Regions from separate parts of the Streptomyces sp. NPDC085596 genome, predicted to be linked through region 2. Evidence: riboswitches for the same ligand, from Rfam matches in the RefSeq annotation. Region 2 holds a riboswitch; the other holds the start of a gene.
The links. A riboswitch is a leader RNA that binds a small molecule or an ion and turns the genes downstream of it on or off. The one in region 2 is predicted to bind cobalamin.
Positions count from the first base shown of each region.

Region 1: linked by a shared signal. The riboswitch ahead of ACIGA3_RS27210 (ribonucleoside-diphosphate reductase subunit alpha) and the one ahead of metE (5-methyltetrahydropteroyltriglutamate--homocysteine S-methyltransferase) in region 2 are both predicted to bind cobalamin.

Region 1 is NZ_JBITTC010000011.1:63,671-67,163, reverse strand. It holds gene mctP (monocarboxylate uptake permease MctP) at 1-1,153, shown strand, start outside; cobalamin riboswitch at 1,331-1,480, shown strand; gene ACIGA3_RS27210 (ribonucleoside-diphosphate reductase subunit alpha) at 1,608-3,493, shown strand, end outside.
Region 2 is NZ_JBITTC010000003.1:157,491-160,983, forward strand. It holds gene ACIGA3_RS10735 (amidohydrolase) at 1-1,083, shown strand, start outside; cobalamin riboswitch at 1,185-1,414, shown strand; gene metE (5-methyltetrahydropteroyltriglutamate--homocysteine S-methyltransferase) at 1,577-3,493, shown strand, end outside.

The DNA of each region.
Region 1 (3,493 bases), on a different contig from region 2:
GGTGCTGGACGTGATGGGCGTGGGCGGCGGTGAGGACACCAACTGGTTCGTGAAGGACCTGCCGCTGCTGATCGCCTTCGGTGTGCTGGCGGCCTACACCTACTCCTCGGGTCTGCGCGCCCCGGCGATGATCGCGTTCGTGAAGGACACGCTGATCTACATCGTCATCGCGGTGGCGATCATCTACATCCCGATCAAGCTGGGCGGCTTCGACGAGATCTTCGCCAAGGCGGGCGAGAAGTACGCCGCCGCCGGCGCGGGCGGGATCGTCCCGGCCCCGGCGGGCCAGTGGACGTACGCCACGCTGGCCCTCGGTTCGGCGCTCGCGCTGTTCATGTACCCGCACTCGATCACCGCGACCCTCTCCTCCAAGAGCCGTGACGTGATCAGGCGCAACACCACGATCCTGCCGCTGTACTCCCTGATGCTCGGCCTGCTGGCCCTGCTGGGCTTCATGGCGATCGCGGCCGGGGTGAAGGTCACCAACGGCCAGCTGGCGATCCCGCAGCTGTTCGAGAACATGTTCCCGGACTGGTTCGCGGGCGTGGCCTTCGCGGCGATCGGCATCGGCGCGCTGGTCCCGGCGGCGATCATGTCGATCGCGGCCGCGAACCTGTTCACCCGCAACATCTACAAGGACTTCATCAAGCCCGACGCGACGCCCGAGCAGGAGACCAAGGTCTCCAAGCTGGTCTCGCTGCTGGTGAAGGTGGGCGCGCTGGTCTTCGTCCTCACCATGGACAAGACGGTGGCGATCAACTTCCAGCTGCTGGGCGGCATCTGGATTCTCCAGACCTTCCCGGCCCTGGTCGGCGGCCTGTTCACCCGCTGGTTCCACCGCTGGGCGCTGCTGGCGGGCTGGGCGGTCGGCATGCTCTACGGCACGCTCGCCGCCTACGGGGTCGCCTCGCCGACCCAGAAGCACTTCGGCGGCTCGGCCAAGGAGATCCCCGGCATCGGTGAGATCGGCTACATCGGCCTCACGGCGTTCGTGCTGAACGTCGTGGTCACGGTGGTCGGGACCTTCGTCCTGAAGGCCGTGAAGGCCCCCGACGGCATCGACGAGACCAGCCCCGGGGACTACACGGCCGACGCGGGCGACCCCGGCGTCGAGGCCGAACTGCCCCCGGCGACGGCGGGCAGCACCCACTAAGGGTCCCGGTTCCACCCGGCCACGGGCCGCCGTAATGCGAGAGCTACGGCGGCCCGTCGTCGTACACACTCGCGGTCATGGAGCCCTTGCCGGCCCTGCCCGACATCACTCTGCTCGCTTACGAGTTGACCCTCTGAAGCCACCGCGACACACAACAGACACAACATCTGGGGGTGACACGACAGCCCGGCACTAGATGTATGCTCGTGCTCGCTGTCGTCGCAGGGGAATCCGGTGCGAATCCGGAACTGTCCCGCAACGGTGTACTTGCGTGCTTCGTGCACGCCAGAGTCAGTCCGAGGACCTGTCGACAGCGGCGCGCCCGGCCGTCCGGCCCGGGTGCTCGAAGACGTCCGGGCCTCGTGGAGTGGGCCGGTGGACGCGACGCCGTGCGCGCTCGTGCCTCCCCCAAGCCCTCCGCCAGGCCCCCGTGCCCAGCGAGGGAGAGCCCCACGTGACCATCGCGCCTGCCGATCCGGCTTCAGCCACCCCGGCGACCGAGGCCCCTGTGGAGAACGACGGCCCCGGCGCCGCGCTGCTGCGGACCCTGACCGAGCTGACCGCCGACCTCCCCGACGCGGACCCCGGACGGGTCGCGGCCGCCGCGCTGCGCGGCCGGTCGGCGCGCGCCGACGAGGCGGAGCTGCGCGAGCTGGCCACCGAGTCCGCCGCCGGTCTGATCTCGGAGGACCCCGCGTACTCCCGGCTGGCCGCCCGGCTGCTCACTCTCTCCATCCGCGCCGAGGCCGCCTCGCAGGGCGTGACGTGCTTCACCGAGTCGGTGACCGTGGGCCACCGCGAGGGCCTGGTCGCCGACCGCACCGCCGACTTCGTGACGCTGCACGCCGCCCGTCTTGACGCCCTGATCGACACCGGCGCCGACGACCGCTTCGGCTACTTCGGCCTGCGCACCCTGCACAGCCGCTACCTGCTGCGCCACCCCATCACCCGCAAGGTGATCGAGACGCCCCAGCACTTCATGCTGCGCGTGGCGAGCGGTCTCGCGGAGAACGACAGCGCCCCCGCCGTGGACGAGGTCGCCGCGCTCTACGGCCTGATGAGCCGCCTGGACTACCTGCCGTCCTCCCCCACCCTGTTCAACTCCGGTACGCGGCACCCCCAGATGTCGTCCTGCTACCTGCTGGACTCCCCGCTGGACGAGCTGGACTCGATCTACGACCGCTACCACCAGGTCGCCCGCCTCTCCAAGCACGCCGGCGGTATCGGCCTGTCCTACTCCCGCATCCGCAGCCGGGGTTCGCTGATCCGGGGCACCAACGGGCACTCCAACGGCATCGTGCCGTTCCTGAAGACGCTGGACGCCTCGGTGGCCGCAGTCAACCAGGGCGGACGGCGCAAGGGCGCGGCCGCGGTGTACCTGGAGACCTGGCACTCCGACATCGAGGAGTTCCTGGAGCTGCGCGACAACACCGGTGAGGACGCGCGCCGTACGCACAATCTGAACCTCGCGCACTGGATTCCGGACGAGTTCATGCGCCGGGTCAACGCGGATGAGCAGTGGTCGCTGTTCTCCCCGGCGGACGTGCCCGAGCTGGTCGACCTGTGGGGCGAGGAGTTCGACGCCGCCTACCGCAAGGCCGAGGCGTCGGGCCTGGCGAAGAAGTCCATGCCGGCCCGCGAGCTGTACGGCCGCATGATGCGCACCCTCGCGCAGACCGGCAACGGCTGGATGACCTTCAAGGACGCCGCCAACCGCACCGCCAACCAGACGGCGCTGCCGGGCAACGTGGTCCACTCCTCCAACCTGTGCACGGAGATCCTCGAGGTCACCGACGACGGGGAGACCGCGGTCTGCAACCTCGGCTCGGTGAACCTGGGCGCCTTCGTGGTGGACGGTGACATCGACTGGGCGCGGCTGGACGAGACCGTCCGTACGGCCGTGACCTTCCTCGACCGGGTCGTGGACATCAACTTCTACCCGACCGAGCAGGCGGGCCGTTCCAACGCCAAGTGGCGCCCGGTGGGCCTCGGCGCGATGGGTCTCCAGGACGTCTTCTTCAAGCTGCGCGTCCCCTTCGACTCCCCCGAGGCGAAGGCGCTGTCGACGAAGATCGCCGAGCGGATCATGCTGGCCTCCTACGAGGCGTCCGCCGACCTCGCCAAGCGCAATGGCCCGCTCCCCGCCTGGGAGCAGACCCGTACCGCGCGGGGCGTGCTGCACCCCGACCACTACGGCGTCGAGCTGAACTGGCCCGAGCGCTGGGCCGCGCTGCGCGCCCGCATCGCCGAGGTCGGCATGCGCAACTCGCTGCTGCTGGCCATCGCGCCGACGGCCACCATCGCCTCCATCGCGGGCGTGTACGAGTGCATCGAGCCGCA
Region 2 (3,493 bases):
GTGCTGCTGCGCGCCGAGCTGGACGCGCTGCCGGTGGCCGAGGAGACCGGCGTCCCGTACGCGAGCACCGCGACCGCGCCGGGCCCGGACGGGCGGCCGGTGCCGGTGATGCACGCCTGCGGCCATGACGCCCATCTGGCGTGCGCGGCCGCCGCCGCCCGCTGGCTCGCCGAGCACCGGGACCGCTGGCGCGGCACTTTGCTGGTCGTCGGGCAGCCCGCCGAGGAGACGCTGAGCGGTGCCCGCGCGATGCTGGAGGACGGCCTGTACGACCGGATCACCGCGCCGGACGTGGTCCTCGCCCAGCACACGGCCGCGTTCCCGGCCGGGATGGTGGCGCACGCGGACGGGCCGCTGATGGCGGGCAGCGTGACGCTGGAGGTGGTCTTCGAGGGGGACGGCGGACACGCGGCCACCCCTCATCTGACGGCCGATCCGCTGCTCGCGGCGGCCGGCGCGGTGACCCGGCTCCCGGCCGTCGCCGCCCGCGAGACGGACCCGGCCGAGCGGCTGGTGGTCACCGCGTCCTCGCTGCGGGCCGGGGACACCGGGCGCTCCGGGAACGTGATAGCCACCCACGCCGAGCTGCGGGTCACCGTACGCGCCCTCTCGGAGGCGGCGCTCGTACGGGGCACGGCGGCGGTGGAGCGGGTGGTGCGCGCAGAGGCCGCCGCGGCCGGGCTGCCGCCCCGGGTCACCGTGCGCGAGCTGACCCGCTCCGGCGTCACCCGGCCCGACCCGGGCGTCACGGCCGCCGTCCGCGCCGCCCACCAGGCGGCTTTCGGCGCCGCCCGCGTCACGGGCTGGCCGGCCTCCGCGGCGACCGAGGACTTCCCGCTGCTCACCGGCGCGGGCGGCCATCTGCACGGCCGGCCCGGCATCCGGGGCGCCTACTGGATGCTCGGCTCGGTCGGCCCGACCCAGTGGGCGGCGGCCCCCGGCACCGGACCGGCGGAGAAGTTCCGGAGCCTCCCCGGCAACCACTCCCCCCGCTATCTGCCCAGCGTCCGCCTCACCCTGGACACCGGCACGGCCGCGCTGGTGACGGCGGCACTCGCCCAGCTGGGACCGGCGGCGGGGTAATCCCGTTGTCCCACAGCCTGGTCGGGCCGGACGGCGGCACGCGTGGCCCGGATCACCATCCGAATGCCGGACGGTACCGGCGACGGAAGGCCACGGCCCGTAGGCTGACCTGTGCAGCTGGTTCGCCCCGTCCGCCAGACGGGGTGTCGTAAGAGGGAACCCGGTGGGAATCCGGGACTGCCCCGCAGCGGTGAGCGGGAACGACCGCCGTCATACGCACTGGGTCCGACGCACGGACCTGGGAAGCGACGGCCACTAGGTGTCTCGTACGGCTTTTCCGTACGCGACGCGCCCGTGAGTCCGAAGACCTGCCATCTGCCCGTGCGCGAACCACTCGCGTGCGGAATTCCGGTGACCTCGAGGGCGGGTCGGCGTACACACCAGACGGACCACCGCGCCGTGCCGCGCGGCCGCGTACCCGCTGGTCGTCACCCCTTCACGTGCTCGTCCCGTCGCCGGGATCTCAGGGATTCATCTCGTGAAGGAGATCTCCGTGACACCGAAGTCCGCAGCCGCGGCAGCACGGTCCACCGTGTACGGCTACCCGCGTCAGGGCCCGGACCGGGAACTGAAGAAGGCCATCGAGGGCTACTGGAAGGGCCGCGTCGACGCCGACGCCCTGAGGGCCACCGCCGCGGACATCCGCCGCGCCAACTGGCAGGCGCTCGCCGAGGCGGGTGTCGACGAGGTCCCGACCGGGGACTTCTCGTACTACGACCACGTACTGGACACCACGGTCATGGTCGGTGCGATCCCGGCCAGGCACCGGGCGGCCGTCGCCGCCGACCCGCTCGACGGCTACTTCGCCATGGCGCGCGGCACGCAGGACGTGCCGCCGCTGGAGATGACCAAGTGGTTCGACACCAACTACCACTATCTGGTGCCCGAGTTGGGTCCGGACACGGTGTTCTCCGCCGACTCCGCCAAGCAGGTCGCGGAGCTGAAGGAGGCCCTCGCCCTGGGTCTCGCCGCCCGGCCGGTGCTGGTCGGCCCGGTCACCTACCTCCTGCTGGCCAAGCCCGCGCCCGGTGTCGCCGCCGACTTCGATCCGCTGACCCTGCTGGACCGGCTGCTCCCGGTGTACGCCGAGGTGCTGGCCGACCTGCGCGCGGCCGGGGCCGGGTGGGTGCAGCTGGACGAGCCCGCGCTGGTGCAGGACCGTACTCCGGCCGAGCTGAACGCCGCCGAGCGCGCCTACCGTGACCTGGGTGCGCTCACCGACCGGCCGAAGCTGCTGGTCGCCTCGTACTTCGACCGGCTGGGCGAGGCGCTGCCGGTGCTGGCGAAGGCGCCGGTCGAGGGTCTGGCGCTGGACTTCACCGAGGCCGCGGCCGCCAACCTGGACGCGCTCGCCGCCGTCGGCGGGCTGCCCGGCAAGCGGCTGGTCGCCGGTGTCGTCAACGGCCGCAACATCTGGGTCAACGACCTGTCGAAGTCCCTCGCCACCCTGGGCACCCTGCTCGGGCTGGCCGACCGGGTCGACGTCGCCCCCTCCTGCTCCCTGCTGCATGTCCCGCTGGACACCGGCGCCGAGCGGGACATCGAACCGCAGATCCTGCGCTGGCTGGCCTTCGCCCGGCAGAAGACCGCCGAGATCGTCACCCTGGCCCAGGGGCTGGCACACGGCACGGACGCGATCGCCGCCGAACTCGCCGCGAACCGGGCCGACCTGGCCTCCCGCACCGGCTCCCCCCTCACTCGTGACCCGGCCGTCCGGGCTCGGGCGGAAGCCGTCACGGACGCCGACGCCCGCCGCGCCCAGCCGTACGCCGAGCGGGCCGCCGCCCAGCGCGCCCACCTCGGCCTGCCGCTGCTGCCGACGACCACGATCGGCTCGTTCCCGCAGACCGGCGAACTGCGCACCGCCCGCGCCGACCTGCGCGCGGGCCGGATCGACACGGCCGGGTACGAGGAGCGCATCAAGGCGGAGATCCAGGAGGTGATCTCCTTCCAGGAGAAGACCGGCCTGGACGTCCTGGTGCACGGCGAGCCCGAACGCAACGACATGGTGCAGTACTTCGCCGAGCAGCTCACCGGCTACCTCGCCACCCAGCACGGCTGGGTCCAGTCCTACGGCACCCGCTACGTCCGCCCGCCGGTCCTGGCCGGCGACATCTCCCGGCCGGAGCCGATGACGGTCCGCTGGACGACGTACGCCCAGTCCCTGTCCGACCGCCCGGTCAAGGGCATGCTGACCGGACCGGTGACCATGCTCGCCTGGTCCTTCGTCCGCGACGACCAGCCGCTCGGTGACACCGCCCGGCAGGTGGCGCTCGCCCTGCGCGACGAGGTGAACGACCTTGAGCAGGCGGGCACTTCGGTGATCCAGGTGGACGAGCCCGCGCTGCGCGAGACGCTTCCGCTGCGTGCCGCCGACCGGGCCGCCTACCTGGCCTGGGCGACGGAGGCG